4 regions of the Exiguobacterium sp. s161 genome follow, and region 1 is predicted to be linked to each of the others. Evidence: riboswitches for the same ligand, from Rfam matches in the RefSeq annotation. Region 1 holds a riboswitch; each other region holds the start of a gene.

The links. Region 1 has a riboswitch for thiamine pyrophosphate ahead of thiT (energy-coupled thiamine transporter ThiT). Riboswitches for the same ligand answer to the same signal wherever they lie in the genome.
Region 2: linked by a shared signal. The riboswitch ahead of thiD (bifunctional hydroxymethylpyrimidine kinase/phosphomethylpyrimidine kinase) and the one ahead of thiT (energy-coupled thiamine transporter ThiT) in region 1 are both predicted to bind thiamine pyrophosphate.
Region 3: linked by a shared signal. The riboswitch ahead of KNQ14_RS15435 (3-oxoacyl-ACP reductase) and the one ahead of thiT (energy-coupled thiamine transporter ThiT) in region 1 are both predicted to bind thiamine pyrophosphate.
Region 4: linked by a shared signal. The riboswitch ahead of tenA (thiaminase II) and the one ahead of thiT (energy-coupled thiamine transporter ThiT) in region 1 are both predicted to bind thiamine pyrophosphate.

The regions. Positions count from the first base shown of each region.
Region 1 covers NZ_JACSNH010000001.1:896,801-900,922, reverse strand. Annotated here, with positions in the region: gene rpmB (50S ribosomal protein L28) at 1-71, shown strand, start outside; gene KNQ14_RS04355 (amino acid permease) at 212-1,615, shown strand; gene KNQ14_RS04350 (thiamine diphosphokinase) at 1,670-2,272, opposite strand; gene thiT (energy-coupled thiamine transporter ThiT) at 2,274-2,834, opposite strand; TPP riboswitch at 2,895-3,004, opposite strand; gene rpe (ribulose-phosphate 3-epimerase) at 3,027-3,683, opposite strand; gene rsgA (ribosome small subunit-dependent GTPase A) at 3,686-4,122, opposite strand, start outside.
Region 2 covers NZ_JACSNH010000005.1:117,483-121,604, forward strand. Annotated here, with positions in the region: gene KNQ14_RS13135 (ArsR/SmtB family transcription factor) at 1-269, opposite strand, end outside; gene KNQ14_RS13140 (hypothetical protein) at 326-769, opposite strand; gene thiE (thiamine phosphate synthase) at 793-1,419, opposite strand; gene thiM (hydroxyethylthiazole kinase) at 1,409-2,176, opposite strand; gene thiD (bifunctional hydroxymethylpyrimidine kinase/phosphomethylpyrimidine kinase) at 2,157-2,960, opposite strand; TPP riboswitch at 3,076-3,186, opposite strand; gene KNQ14_RS13160 (murein hydrolase activator EnvC family protein) at 3,252-4,122, opposite strand, start outside.
Region 3 covers NZ_JACSNH010000008.1:40,298-44,419, forward strand. Annotated here, with positions in the region: gene KNQ14_RS15430 (O-antigen polymerase) at 89-871, opposite strand; TPP riboswitch at 1,683-1,783, shown strand; gene KNQ14_RS15435 (3-oxoacyl-ACP reductase) at 1,919-2,671, shown strand; gene KNQ14_RS15440 (LLM class flavin-dependent oxidoreductase) at 2,727-4,052, shown strand.
Region 4 covers NZ_JACSNH010000003.1:278,661-282,782, reverse strand. Annotated here, with positions in the region: gene KNQ14_RS11000 (glycoside hydrolase family 3 protein) at 1-529, shown strand, start outside; gene KNQ14_RS10995 (hypothetical protein) at 560-856, opposite strand; gene tenA (thiaminase II) at 908-1,603, opposite strand; TPP riboswitch at 1,678-1,784, opposite strand; gene KNQ14_RS10985 (DUF1002 domain-containing protein) at 1,978-2,859, shown strand; gene abc-f (ribosomal protection-like ABC-F family protein) at 3,136-4,122, shown strand, end outside.

The DNA of each region.
Region 1 (4,122 bases):
TCGACGGTAAGCCGAAAAAGGTTTGGGTTTCAGCTCGAGCTCTTAAATCAGGTAAAGTCGAACGCGTATAAGGCGCAACCACCGGATGGGAATCTTCCCTTCCGGTTTTTTTATGCCCTCATTTATTTTTCTCATAAACTAATTGTCGCTTTTATTGAAAACGCTTACAATAGGAACGTACTTTATTTTGTCAGAATTGGGGGAAGTCATCATGCAACTCAAACGAGAGATGACGAGTCGACACCTGTTCATGATTTCACTCGGCGGAATCATCGGAACAGGCTTATTTTTAGGGTCAGGATTAACGATTTCACAAGCAGGACCTCTCGGGGCGGTCCTCAGTTACATCGTGGGTGGGACCATCATGTATCTGACGATGTTATGTCTAGGAGAATTAGCGGTCTATCTGCCGGTCTCGGGGTCATTTCAGACCTATACGACCCGATTCATCGGACCAGGGGTCGGCTTTGCCGTCGGTTGGATTTATTGGCTCGGCTGGGCCGTGACGGTGGCACTCGAAATTACAGCTGCCGGCAGTTTGATGGACCGCTGGTTTCCGAACGTACCCGTTGTCGTCTGGTGTACCGTCTTTACGGTCTTGCTGTTCGGTCTGAATGCCGTCTCCGCCAAAGCATTCGGTGAAGCTGAATTCTGGTTCTCGAGTTTGAAGGTCCTCGCGATCCTGTTCTTCATCATTCTAGGTGGCGCTGCTTGGTTCGGCTGGTTACCGATGGAAGCAGATCGTCCGACATCGTTATTTGCGAACTTTACGGCAAGCGGTTGGTTTCCAAACGGGATTCTCGGTGTCTTGACGACGATGATTGCCGTCAACTTCGCCTTCCAAGGAACGGAATTGATCGGTGTTGCGGCTGGGGAGTCCGACACGCCCGAAAAATCGATTCCAAAAGCCATCCGCAACACAGTCTGGCGGACGTTCATCTTCTTCGTCTTATCGATTACGATCGTTGGTGCATTAATTCCGTATGAAACAGCTGGCGGAGTCAGCAGTCCGTTCATCATGGTCTTTGATGCGATCGGTATTCCGTACGCTGCTGATTTGATGAACATCGTCGTCTTGACAGCGTTGTTGTCCGTCGGAAACTCCGGATTATATGCGGCGACTCGGATGTTATGGGCAATGGCGCAAGAAGGGATGATTTCAAAGAAATTATCTTACGTCAATGCACGTGGTGTGCCGATGCGGGCGTTGCTCTTTACGATGATGTTCGCGATGTTATCGCTTCTGACCGCATTTTTCGCAGAAGATACCGTCTTCATTTGGCTCTTGTCCTTAGCCGGACTCGGGGCTCAAGTCGGCTGGATTTCAATCTCTGCTTCGCAGCTTGCATTTCGTCGTCAGTTCGTCCGAAACGGACACGATGTATCCGAACTGAAATTCAAGACACCACTCTATCCGGTGTTACCACTGATTTCGTTGACACTTAACGTCGTCGTCCTCGTCAGTCTTGCGTTTCAAGCGGATCAACGAATCGCTCTATACATCGGTGTTCCTTTCTTCCTTGTCATGTGGGGAAGTTATCATCTCTTCGTCAAAGGAAAACATCTATCCGCTCAAAGCGACATCCGTGTCGCCCCTTCTCAACTCGACGAATAATTTCATCTAAAAAGAGGCCGCGGAGTCATCCACGGCCTCTTTCCTATGATTGTGCTATTCCTTAAGCGTCCGCATCAACAATAGTTCTCCTTGATGGAGCTCTACCTTCGCTTCTGACGCACACCATTCATTACTGACGGTCAAGGAACCTCCGACCGGTACTGGATGTGCATCAAGTGGATATTTGACTCCGGATAAGCTTAAAGTCGATGGTACGAGTGGAATGAACGAAAGATAATGATAGCTCCCTGCTTCGACTGCATACGTTCCCTCAGCCAAGTATCGTACCTCTTCTCGTTTCGTCACGAGTCGTGCCTCTGGGTATCGCTTCAATAGATATACATTTTGGACGGTCATGTCGAGCCGCCCACCTGTCGCCCCGATGATGAAGGTATCCTCAAACTGTTTCTTCTCTGAGACTGTACGAAGTGCCAGTTCGAGATCCGTTTCATCTTTCTCGGCCGGATGAACGATTGCCCCTTCTGGTACATAACCAAGAGAATCAAAATCACCAATCGTCAGGTCGCATGTCAGCCCAAACGATTCAATCGTCTGAACACCACCGTCGACACCGACGATAAAGTCACCTGGCTGACAAAACTTCCGTAAATCCGGCGCTTCTTCTCGCGGACCGGCACAGACGAGAATCGCCCGCATCTCAGACGCCTCGTGCCGAATAACGGAGTAAGCGTGGCGCAGTCGTGAATAAAAGACCCGCAACGACACCACAAAGAACGTAAGACGGTACCATGTATGTCGCGTTATAAATCAATGAATACGGTACGACTGGACCTTCGGCATACTCGGCAAAAAAGACGATTCCACTGATGACATGACAGATATAACGGAGTCCTGCGCCTAATAACGTCGCCAGGAGAACGAACGCCATCAAGCTTTTCTTTTGTCCATTGCGCGCGGCTAGTCTGACTTGACGCGCGAACAGACCACTTAATCCGACGACACCATACGCAATCGTATAGTCAAGCATCGGTTGAACGATCGTCAAGACTTGTGGAGCGAACATCAATTGAATCGTACCGACAAGCGCTCCCGTGACGACCCCTCCGACGACACCGTGGCGAAATGCCATGACGAAGATCGGTAACATCGCTAAGCTGATTGAGCCTCCTTGTGGCATTTTGAATGGAATCAGTAAATCAAAGACGACTCCGAGACTGGCGAAGATGGCAATTTCCATCATCATTTGTAACCGTTTCATGCTATTTTCCTCCTTCATTGTACGAGAGGACGCAAAAAGGCAGTACGACGAACGCCGTACTGCCTGCGTGCGCCACATCCCTACGTCCGTTTGAACGGAACAGGTTCGAAGGGTTAAAGTCTAAAAGACTTCTCTCAGCCGCTTTTCAAGCGACACCCCTTGCGGTCATCATATTTCGTTTTCTCGTTCTTATTATACGGCAGCCCCTTGACGAATGCTAGTGATCGCTTCCGCATAATCTGGTGCATTGTAGATTGCTGATCCTGCGACGAGAACGTTCGCACCGTTATCGATGCAAAGCTTTGCCGTTTCCGGATTGACGCCACCGTCAATCTCGATTTCAAATGTCAGACCACGATCTGCTTTCATTTGCGCAAGTGCTGCGAGTTTCGGCATGACACGCTCGATGAAGGCTTGTCCACCAAAGCCCGGATTGACCGTCATCAATAAAACCATATCGACATCCTCAAGGACGTGTTCAATCGTTGATAATGGCGTATGGGGATTCAAGACGACTCCTGCCTTTGCGCCCGCTGCTTTGATTTGTTGCAAGACACGATGGACATGATTCGTCGCTTCGACGTGGAACGTCACGATGTCCGCCCCTGCTTTGACGAAATCCTCGACGAAACGTTCTGGCTGGTCGATCATCAAATGGACATCGAGAATCATATCCGTCTTTTGACGTAAGCTGCTAAGCACAGGTAATCCAAATGAGATGTTCGGTACGAACTGACCGTCCATGACATCAAAATGGATATAGTCCGCGCCTGCTGCTTCGACTGCTTTAACATCGCGTTCGAGATTCGCAAAATCTGCTGATAAGATAGATGGTGCAATTTTAATCATCTTCAATACCTCCGGGCTCGATTCTTGATTTCGTCTATAAACATACCATAGTTCTCATAACGAGAGGACATGATTTCTTGGGCTTCGACGGCTTCCTTGACGGCACAACCGGGTTCATTCAAATGCAAGCAACCTCGGTATTTGCAATCATCTTGTACAGCCACGAATTCAGGGAAACTCCACCGTACATCCTCGATTTCCATATCATACGGAAAATCGAGGTTCGAGAAACCTGGCGTATCGGCAATCAATCCTTCGGCAAGCGGCATCAATGTGACGTGGCGCGTCGTATGACGTCCTCGTCCGAGTGATTTCGAGATCGCACTTGTTTCTAAATCAAGAGAGGGTTCCAGTGCATTGAGCAATGAACTTTTCCCGACACCGGATTGTCCGGCGAGAACGCTCGTTTTTCCAGCAAGTAACGGACGGACTTGCTCAA
Region 2 (4,122 bases), on a different contig from region 1:
TCTTTTCGGAACTTGACGAGTCCTTGTTTCAACAAAGACCGAAGATGGTGAGACGCCGTCGCAATCGAACAGTCGACAGAGGCTGAGACATCACAAACGCATAGTTCTTCTTCAATCGTCAACGCATAAACGATTCGCAGTCGTGTCGCATCCGAAAGAATCTTAAATAGCTTTCCGATTTCAAGTGTTGGGATCGTATCCACGACTTGTCCGATTTCAGACGCACGTTGTTCGTCAATCGCAATCGTTTCACAACGGGGAATATCCATGTCCGTCACCTCGTTTTTACCTATATTGCACCATGGGAAAACAGAACATTGCAAGTTTAGCGCATGCGCCTACGAATGAGCCAAAATACGAACCATCCTCCAACATAATCTCCGATATCCCAGACGATTCGATTTTGATCGACAGCGCGTACGCCGATATCAATGATTTTCGTACTCTCTAATCGGTTCGAATAGCGCTGTCGTAGCCGAGTCGGAATCGGTAGACGAAGAAGTACCCGGTAATAGATGTCTAAATGAGTATGTCCCCAAATTTCCGTCGCAATCGAGCTCGTTTTAATATACAACGGACGTTTGTAGCGTCTTTCATACTTTTCTTTCAATAAAAGGGCCATCTCATAAGATATACGATTAGGACGCGGAAATAAGACTTTTCCTAGATGGTAGATCCCCTGATTATCGACTCGAATGATTTGTGGTTCTAACCGATATCGAATCCAATAGCCGCGAAAACGGATCGTCTGCCATTTCAATACAATCACCTCTGAACGGATTATACCCTGTTCTAAAGTGATTGATGCCATTCTCGCACAGCATCTGTCATTTGCTGCGCAGCGAGTTGCCGATCTTCTTTAGCGAAAATTTCTGAAATGACGGCGTACCCTTCTAGCGGGATGGGAAGGGTGGAGACATTTGTTGCTGTGATTCCACCAATACCGATTAGAGGTAATCGTACGGCTTCCCGAATCGCCTGAAGCATCGTATGCGACATGGAATCAGCGTCCGCTTTGGATGACGTCGCAAATAGAGATCCCACGCCTAAATAAGAGGCTCCGTCTCGTTCTGCTTCAATCGCTTGTGCAACAGTGGCTACCGACACACCAATTACAGCATCTGGTAAAAGGCGACGTGCTGCGGTTAAAGGAATGTCTTCTTGTCCGATATGCAAACCAGCTCCGACGAGTAACGCGATATCGATCCGGTCATTGATGATCAAAGGAATGTCATGTCGATCCGTCAGTCTCTTCAACCGAACTGCCTGATCGTAGAATTCCTTTCCTTGTGCGGTTTTTTCTCGTAGTTGCACGATCGTCGCACCACCTAAAACAGCTTCCTCAACGACCGTCTCGATCGCGACGCCAGGATGGTACCGACGATCCGTCACTGCATAGATGGAGTAATCAATTGACACGTTCTGTCACCTCCACCAGTTCTTGCTCCGTCATGAGGCTGATCGCATTGAACAATTCTCGTTTAAAATCACCAAGACCTTGCGCAGAGACTGCTTGTTCTCCTGCTTTTCCCATGACGAATGTTCCGTGAACAGCCGCCTCAAACGCCGTATATCCTGCGCCGAGGAAGCTCGCAATCAAGGAAGCCGTCATACAGCCCGTACCCGTGATGTCTCCTAGACGAGGTGTTCCTACATGTAATTCCATTTCGCGCGTTCCATCCGTGATATAGTCGTTCGGACCTGTCACGACGAGGACAGATTTGTGTTTGCGAGCGAATGCACGAATACTTTCTCGATCCATCATTGCATCTCCCGCAGCATCGACTCCCTTAGTTCGTCCGTCTTCCCCAAGTAACGTCTTGATTTCAGAAGTATTTCCTTTGATGACCGTACACCCGAGATCAATGAGTTCTTTAGAAAAGGCAGTACGTAATGTCGTTGCCCCTGCTCCAACTGGATCAAGAACGATCGGGACATTCAAACGTCCCGCTTCACGGGCTGCAAGTCGTTGAGCTGCTTGCATGTCTGCATCGATCGTACCAATGTTTAAGACAAGAGCTTGCGCGAGTCTAACCATTTCTTCTACTTCGCGAATGTCTTCCGCCATGACGGGTGATGCTCCAACAGCGAGTGTGACGTTTGCGCAGTCATTGATCGTCACCGTGTTCGTCAGATGGTGAATGAGTGGTTTGTGTTCAAGAATGGTCGTAAACATGTGTATCCCTCCAAAGTGAATGAAAATGATGTGTCGGTCCAATACCTTGTCCGAGAGCAAATCCATGACGAATCGCCTCCGTGACATAGCTCTTTGCTTGTCTTACACTATCTGTCAAATCTTCTCCAAGCGCCATCCGCGCCGCAATCGCCGCAGATAAGGTACAACCAGTTCCATGAGTATGTTGATTGTCTAACCGTTCCGATGTGAAGCGGTGTTCTACTTCCCCATCAAACAACAAATCCGTCGCAGCTCCTGAGAGATGTCCACCTTTTAGTAATACTGCCCCTGTCTGTGTAGCTAATTGATGCATCGCCAGTCGCATTTCATCTAGATTGGTGACCGATCGTCCTGTTAAACGCTCCGCTTCCGGTAAATTTGGTGTGACGAGTGTCGCAAGCGGTAAAAGCTCCGAAATCAATGCTTGTTCAGCCTCCGTCCGCAATAGGGCATGACCGCCTTTAGCGACCATGACGGGATCTAATATGATCGGAACTGTCTGTTTGCGGAGATGTGTAGCAATGACACGAATCGTCTGCGCATTCGAGACCATTCCGATTTTGATCGCATCGACACGAATGTCTGAAAAAATCGACGTTAACTGGGCATCTACGATTTCTGGAGATAACTCTTCCACCGCTTGAACACCCAACGTATTTTGCGCCGTGACAGCTGTCAGGACGCTCATTCCATAAACGCCTAAAGCCGAAAAGGTTTTTAAATCTGCTTGAATCCCAGCTCCACCACCGGAGTCGGATCCTGCAATCGTCAGTACATGTTTCATGTTCTTTTCACCTTCCCATCGAGCAATGTAAGGGAGTCGTGACCGACAAAAAAAGCGTCGACCGCTGTAAAAAAGCAGTCGACGCTATACGAAAGCGTTATACACGCATTCCGGTATCCGTTCGGCTCAACTTTCCTACGCTGGTATTATCCAGTTCAGGTAATAGGGTCGAAAACAGATTGGTTTTCCTCTCAGCCGGATTCCTCCAGCTCCCCTAGTTGCTCAAGTATTCGTTTCGCCTTAACTGTAGCACAGCAGCAAAAAAAAAACGAGCCGAAGCCCGTTTTTTGATTACAGATATGCCAATGGATTCACTGCATTCAGAGGAGAAGAAGCACTATATTGATAACCTCCGACATGTAGTTCGAAATGTAAGTGTGGTCCTGTTGAATTTCCTGTACTACCAAGTGTTCCGACTTGCTGACCTTGAGAGACCGTTTGTCCTGCATGAACAGATAATGAGCTCATATGAGCGTAAACCGTCGTATAGACTTTTCCATCCAAGAAATGCGAAATCATGACGTGGTTTCCGTAAGGTCCACCACCTGATGCTGTAATGACGGTTCCGGCTGCTGCTGCGACGATCGGAGATCCGACGGGACCTTTGAAATCGACGCCATTATGGAATGTATAACCGTTTGCTCCACTAGCTGGTCCGAACCCTTGTGATACCCCACCAGAAGATGGTCGGACAAATTTCCCACCACCTGAAGCGATTGGTGTTGTATCTGAACTTGTTGATTCTGTATTCTTATTGGCTTGTTTTGCTGCTTGAGCACTTGCTTTAGCAGCTTTTTCAGCTGCCGCTTTCTCTGCTGCTGCTTTTTCAGCCGCTGCTTTAGCCGCTGCCTTCGCTGCCGCAATCGCACGTTCTTGCGCTTCGAGAGTCGCTTGCAGTTCTTTTGCGTCTAACAGTTCTGTCGTAAACTTCGTCTTCCCTTTTCGTAATTTTTTGAGTGTAGCACTACGCTCTTTCATTTGAACTTTTAACGCTTTTTTTTGTTCAAGCAATACTTTCTTTTCTTGCATTTGCTCCGCTTTTTTCTCAACAAGTGCTTGTTTTGCTTCTGCTAATTTTTGTTGTGTCGCGATGTAATCTGAAATCATTTTATCATCTTGTTCAGCAATCTTTTTACCCGCCATGACACGGCTGAATAAATCA
Region 3 (4,122 bases), on a different contig from region 1:
ACCACATTGTTAGTTAGAAATTTAATCACTCATTTAATCCGAAATAAATCTACCGATTATAATACGCGAGAAAATTCATATACGCTTATCAATTCCAATCGCAAGCATTTCCGTCGTTATCACGATCTAAGTCATGGGGATCATCCATGGGACCTCCGGCAGCAAGATAAAAATCTTGAGCGGCCTGTGCACTTGAAAAATCTCCACAATCTCGGTCTGCGCCATATGGATCGAATTCTAGATCTGTTGTCACATCTTCCTCTACATATTCTTCGTCAGGAGCTTCTTCGTAGTCTTCTTCAGTAGCAAGATTTTCCGACGCTTCTGTCGATTCAATACTTGCTAGGGATGATTCAAGTTCATTTACTTTCTCTTCGGCGGCAATTCGTTTTGTTTCTTCTTCTTTGAACTTACTCTCAAGAGCAGAGCGTTTATCTGCTTCATCTTGATAGCTTTCAACTGTTTGCAAACGTAAGTCTTTTTCTCGTGCTAACTCCTCTTTCAATTTTTTCGTTTCTTGTTGTTGCTGTTTTAGTTTAAGTCGCGTGTCCTCTAAAGACGTTTCTAACTCCTTTGACTCTTTCTTTAATGATTCCAACATCTTTGTTTCTTTGGTAGAAGACCCAGCTTCTATTTTTTGAGGCTCATTTATTCTGTCTACCATATAAATAGAAATTGAAAAGGCAATGAATACTCCTAGCCAAACGACAAAAGTTGGATACTTTATTGGATTTCGAAGCCTTGGTTTAAAGTAAAAGTATAGACCAATTGCTGAGACCACTAAGCCAATCAGACTCCAAAAGGTGATGGTGAAGAGTAAAAGATAGACAATAGCAATAACGACGAGAAATAATACTTTTCGGATGTTCATAAGTTCAGCTCCTTTAAAATATTTGTATTTTTATTGTACATATTTACAAAGGAAAATAGATTAGGAATTTATAATTCTTCTTAAAAAACGCTTGTAACGATCGAGTACTAATTTAAATAAAATATAAGCAATTACTGATCAAACATAGTTGATAGCTTTTAAGAGAATAGACTTACACCAATCAACGCGATTTGAAAATAATCAGAAAAGCCTGTATGTCGTAGTCGATACACAAAGGACTGTCTAGCAGAAAATTGGGCATGACGCGGTAGCGGAAGAAAGAATGCTTCATTACTTAAATGATAATGAGAAAGGCATCTAACGTTTCAAGTCACTTAACTCTTACGCAGTTGAGAAGAACTCCAATGCTAATATGGAAAAGAAAATACATCATTGATTAAATTGATACGTTTTTATTCAAAAAGTAATAAAGGCATCAAATAGAGCACGTATAACTTTAAGGCGAAAAAATCAAGTCATCAACACGAAGAGAAGACGACCTACTTACCGCTTAATGGCTCCCATATGATGTTTACGCAAGATAAGCTTTACTTTAGTCCAAACATCATCGATTGGGACTTCTAGGTCACGTAATTGATCTGCAAAATTAAATCGCTCGTATATTAAGACATCATCAAAGGAAAAATGATAATTAAGATTGTCTAGTATAAGATATGACCGTAACAAAGCAATCTAGATCAGGTAATGATCCTATTTTTTACGCTCGATCTTCAAAGAGATACTATTAACAAATCACTTTCATCATCATTGACAGGTGTTCGCAAGACCACTAAAGTGAAGGTAACTTAAATAGAATCACTAGGGGTGTTATTAAACTGAGATGAGTAGCTACTCAAACCCTTTGAACCTGAACTAGGTCGTACTAGCGTAGGGAAGTGTAAACTCTGATGAACAAGTAGAGACGATCGTGTCGTTCTTTGCTATGTGATTATTTAGACGTGCGCAACTTTCCTTTTGGAGAGTTGCGTTTTTTTGTTTACTACTTCGTTATTTAAGTTGTAAAAATGGATGAGGGAGTGGACAAGAATGAGCAGAACAGTATTAGTGACAGGAAGTAGTCGAGGACTTGGGGCGACGATTGCAAGGGTGTTAGTACACAACGGATTTAAAGTGGTGATCAATTACTTTAAAAGCAAGGATGCGGCAGAACAACTTGTGAGCGAACTGGGAGTAGAGAATGCAATTGCCTTGTATGCAGATGTCACGAAGCGGGAAGATGTCGAGAGCATGATGCAATCCGCAACAGCACATTATGGTCAAATCGATGTTGTCGTGAATAATGCGTTAGTAGACTTCAAATTTGATCCGGTTGCGCAAAAATCGTTTATCGATTTAGAGTGGGAAGATTATCAAAAGCAACTGGATGGAACACTTAAAGCAGCGTTTCACATCATTCAAAGTGTTCTGCCACAATTTATAGAACGACATAGCGGTAGTATCATCAGCATTGGAACAAACCTCTATCAAAACCCAGTCGTTCCTTATCATGAATACACAACAGCAAAAGCAGGTCTGATTGGCTTTACTCGAAACCTAGCCGCGGAGTTAGGTCAATATGGCATAAACGTGAATGTCGTCTCCGGTGGGTTATTGAAAGTCACAGATGCGAGTGCTGTGACAACCGCTGAAGTATTCGATTTCATTGCCCAATCGACGCCGTTGAAAAAAGTGACGAGCCCAGAAGAAGTGGCTCAACTGGTTGCCTTTTTGGCATCAGAAGCAGCATCTGGGATTACAGGTCAAAACGTAACAGTCGATGGTGGGTTAACGATGAATTAAAGCGGGCGTTTTAAAAAATTCTCAGCTTGTAAGAGAAGGGATTCGTGAACAGAAGATGACGAACAGAAATCAGTTAAATATCGGCGTTTTGTTATATGGATGTGGTCATCACCAAGCCGCATGGTTGATGCCTGATTCTGCAATTGAAGAAATCGGAGAGAGTCGCTATTATCAGCGTTTGGCTCAAATAGCGGAAGGCGGATGTTTAGATGCGGTATTTTTTGCGGACAATCAATCCTTTCCGGCTACCAATGCGACAGATTTACCTGCCTTTTGGTTGGATCCTTTAATTAATCTAACGGCTATTTCTCAAGTGACGGATCATATAGGATTAGTCACTACGATATCAAGCACGTTCTCCAATCCGTATACAGTAGCAAGGCAACTTCTAAGCCTTGATCACGTAACGAAGGGGAGGGTAGGCTGGAACTTAGTGACCTCGATGACAGATTGGGAAGCACTAAACCACGGAATGGATGCACTTCCACCGAGGGAAGAGCGGTATAAAAAGGCGGACGAATTCGCTAAATTGATGGAGAAGCTTTTTTTATCATGGGATCATGCGGCTTTTCTCGCGGATCGATCAACTAACCGATTGATTGAGCCTGAAAGAATCCAACCCATCCATCATGCCGAATCCTACTATAGCGTAAAAGGTCCCTTGTCTACACCGTGTAGTCCTCAAGGGAAGCCAGTAGCGATGCAAGCAGGGGCGTCAGAACAAGGGATTGCCCTTGCAGCAAAACATGCGGATGCTGTCTATTCTGTGTCATGGAATTTTAAACAAGCCCATGCTTTTTGTGAAAAACTCCATAAGCAAATTACACAGACTGAATCACCCAATCGGAAGATTAAGATATACCCAGGCTTAGTAACGTATGTTGGTAAAACAAGAGAAGAGGCACTAGCCAAAAAAGCCGAACTAGATGAAAAATTACCGGTTGTCAATGCATTAAAACAATTGAGTTTTTTTCTGCAACAGGACTGCTCCACATGGGATCTCGAAGCAAAGATTCCGATCTTACCATCAATTGAAGATTTTTCAGGTCCCATTGGACGCTATCAAACGATTCTAGAGATTATCGAAGATACGGATCCGACGCTCAAAGAACTGTTAGGCTATTTAGCAGCCGGAGGAGGGCACCTTACATTGATTGGTACTCCGGAAGAAATTGTGGATCAGATGGAAACTTGGTTTAACGAAGGAGTGGCGGATGGCTTCAACTTAATGCCACCGTCACTACCATCAAGTTTAGAAGATTTTGTAGACATGATTGTTCCTGAGTTACAAAAGAGAAGATTGTTTAAAGAGTCCTATCAAAGTACTATGCTTCGAGAACATCTAAGTTTAATTAATAAATTAGATGGAAATTTTAGCTAAATCCCGAAAAGATTTTGAAGAAATCCTTGAAGACCCGAAAACGAGTCGGCGTGACTTTCGATTGACGAAC
Region 4 (4,122 bases), on a different contig from region 1:
GGACAGCATGAAAAAGACGATCGCTTCCCTACCGAAGAATCGGAACTGGCACGTGACGACAGCGAATTACTCGGCTACTACGCTACCGCTCGACCAAAACCCGACATTACGGGCGCAACTCGATGCAGCAGATTACATCATCGTCGGTTCCAACGTCAACACGAGTGCTAAACTACTACCTACTGCACCAGAACAAGCGATTCCGGCTTCGATCTTCCGCTATGTGAAACAAACGGATACACCATCCGTCCTGCTCAGTCTCCGTAACCCATACGATGTCGCCGTTCAACCGGACGCACCGGCACACGTCCTCGTCTATGGCTTCAAAGGCGATCCAAACGGTCCAGACTCCGAAGCAGGCAATCTAAAATCAGCGGGACCGAACCTGCCTGCAGGTATCCGAGCGATCTTCGGAACGTTCAAACCGCAAGGCACTTTACCGGTTGATGTGCCGGTCTTTCAGAACGGTGTCTTTACCGATCAACTGCATCTCGAATTCGGTGACGGCTTTAAAAACTGGAAAAAATGATGACGTGATACACCAAAAGACCGAAGCTCCTTAAAGGATGCCTCGGTCTTTTAGTGATTGATACGGATATTCAGCTTCTTCTTTCGCACGATGGTAGACGCGGTATAACCAATAAGTCAGTAGTGCATAGACGACGATGACAAGAACAGCAGAAATGTAGCTCCCCATGCTATACGCTACCTTAAAGTTACGTGTCGAAGCGGATATACCGGATAACACGATTAATATCGGAATGATGTATCCAAGAAATCTTACTTTGACTCTACCAAGCATTCGTTGTACAGCATATGCTGCACTGATCACAAGTGCGATCACGATGATTTCCATTCCAATCCCTACTCTCACTAAATGGTATTCCTAATTCTACCATCTAGTGATTCAAGAAGATACCGCTCGTGCTGGAATCGTTTCGTAAACTGACGCAAATGTCTCTTCCGTCCACCCCATGTGCCAGAAGAGTAACTCATAGTAACAACTCGTCACGAAATGACGTTTCATCCGCTCGCGTTCCGTCGGGCTCGCTTGCTCCGCCAGCGCATCAAGCCGTGCAATCTGTTCAAAGACGACCTTTTCAAACCATTCCGAGCTATACGTGTCGATCCATTGCTGATAGATTTTTTCTTCCGGAGTACACGTCAGTAATTGCTGTCCGACTTCATAATACAACCAGTAACATGGCAAGATGGCAGCAATCGTCTCACCGAGCGTTCCTTCACTCGCATGATGCATGTGCGAGACATACGCATATGCTGTCGGTGCCGGTTCAAATGCTTCAAGGTCTGCTGCCGTAATACCGAGCGGCTCAAAAAATGATTGATGTAAGCTCAACTCTGCCTCATAAGTCGAAGTCGCATGTTCGGCAAGTGTCGCGATCGTCGCGAAGTCGTCTGCTTTTGATGCTGCCTTCGCTTGAATCTTCGCAAAATGTTTTAAGTAATAGGCATCCTGCATGACGTAATGCCGAAATTTCGAGAGCGGTAACGTCCCCTCCCCGATTCCTTGTACGAATGGGTGCGTAAAACTACTATCCCAATACGCTTGTGCCGCTTGTTTGATTTCTTGTGTGAACGTCATGATCTCATCCTCCTCGTTTAGTTATGAAACGAAAAAACACCACCCCGAAACACACGGGCATGGCGCAAGAAGAACAAGACTTGACGCCACTTCCCTCCGTAAGTACGAACTTAATCAGGTTCAAAGGGTCCGAACGTCTTCGTTCGTCTCAGTCGGTCTACCGACTCCCCTAGTGGTCATTATTCGATTCAAATTCACTATAGCATGCTGAAAACGGAAGTCAAGTTGTCTCCTTTTCGCTATACTATGGAGTGTCAGAAGACGGATATCGTCTCCATCTGCAGACCGATTCCGAACAGACATCGTTCCCGTACACTAAATTTAGTACCTGATACTATAATTCATTCTGTTACTTACAATTGGAGGATTTCATTATGCATACACCAACAAAATTCATGGCATCAGCCGTTATCGCTTCTGCTTTATTACTCCCAACAGCCGCATCCGCCGAACAAGTCGTCGATAAGACGATCGTCACACTCGGGGAGTCGCTCGGCGCAAAAGATAAAGCATGGGTGCTTTCACGTCTCAATGCACCGGAAGGCATCACACCGATCATCGCCACTTCTGCTGACGAGGAAAAATATCTCGGGAAAAACATCCCACAGTCGCAAAAAGGCGGCAACATGTATTCGTCGGCTAAAATCGAACTGACGGAAAAAGGAGATGGACTCTCCGTCTCGACGGAAAACATCACATGGGTGACGAAGGATATGTATCTCAACGCTCTCGTCACAGCGGGTGTCAAAGATGCCGACATCACGATTACTTCCCCTTACAAGGTGACCGGGACATCGGCACTGACAGGAATAATGAAGGCGTACGATCAAACTTCCGCTGAAACCGGGATAAAGTTAAGTGACGAACGCAAGGATTTAGCACAGCAAGAATTATTGGTCACATCAGACGTTGGAAAAACGGTCGGCACGGATAAAGTCGCTGACTTGATGAATGAGATCAAGGCTGAGATCGCCAATCAAAAACCGGAAACCAAAGTCGAGATCGAAAACTTGATCGTCCAAGTCATTCAAAATAACAATATCCAGTTGTCTGACGCACAAATGGACCGGTTGACGAATCTATTCAATCAAATGGAGCAAGCGAACATCAACTGGGGACAAATCGAAAGTGGACTCAAAAATGCGGGACAAGACATCCATGCCTTCGCAACATCAGAAGAAACGAAAGGGTTTTTTGCTAAACTATTCGATGGACTCAGTGACTTCTTCAGTTCAATCGCAGGTGTGTTCAAATAATTCAGACTTCCGTAACTGACAAAAAAATAGTAAACTAGATGTATCTAAAACGAAAGGTGGTGTGAAAAGATGGACTTTGCCGCGTGCAAACACTGGTTGATGGAACAATTGTATCTGTTGCGCGCGATTTTTCATGGAATGGCGTTCTAAGGCACCCGTCTGCCCTTTTTTAGAACTTCATGATTGAAAAATACAGCAAAGCGCATCTTTCACACGATAGGGAGAGTGCTGTTTGCGCTCTCCTTTTTTTGATGCGCGCGAAAGGATCAACTTACTATGATGATTTGCGACATTCAACACCTGACCAAACAATTCGGAGGCGAGACAATTTTAACGGATGTTTCCCTCTTCTTAAACGAACACGACCGTGTCGGTCTGATTGGACGAAACGGGAGTGGTAAAACGACATTACTCCGCTTGCTTGCTCGCCTTGAGCAACCGGACGGTGGTGTCATCTATCAAAAGAGCGGTTTGACGATCGGCTATTTAGAACAACTTCCTGTATATAGTGAGACGATGACCGGACTCGACGTCCTTTGGACAGCGTTTGAAGACATCCTCGCGATCCGTTCTCGGATGCAACAGTTGGAGCAAATGATGGCGACAGCACCAGAGAATCTTGATGCGTTACTCGCACGATATGCGGAAGCGACGAATGCGTTCGAACAAAAGGATGGCTATCTACTCGACTCGAAGATCGAGCGCATGGTGAACGGGTTACACCTTCGTCCGTTACTCACTCGTCCTTTCCACCAGTTGAGCGGTGGTGAACAGACGAAGATTTGTCTCGGTCGCATGTTACTCATGGAGCCAAATCTGCTCATTCTTGACGAACCGACGAACCATCTCGATTTAGCTGCCGTGGAATGGCTGGAGCAGTTCTTACGGGACTATACAGGGACCGTCCTGCTCGTTTCTCACGACCGGGTCTTCTTAGACGCCGTCGTCACCTCGATCGTTGAACTCGAAGACGGTGAACTGACAGCCTATATAGGGAACTACAGCGCGTTCGTCGTCGAACGAGAACGTCGCTTGATGGAACAGTTCCACGCCTACCAAGAGCAACAGAAAAAAATAAAGAAAATGAAGGAAGCGATTCGTCGACTCCGGCAATGGGCAAACGAAGCATCTCCACCGAGTGAGAAATTATTCCGTAAAGCAAAATCGATGGAACGGGCACTCGAGCGGATCGAACGGATTAAACGACCACAACTCGAAGCCAAAACCGCTGACGTCTCTTTTTCTTCTACCGATCACTCGAGC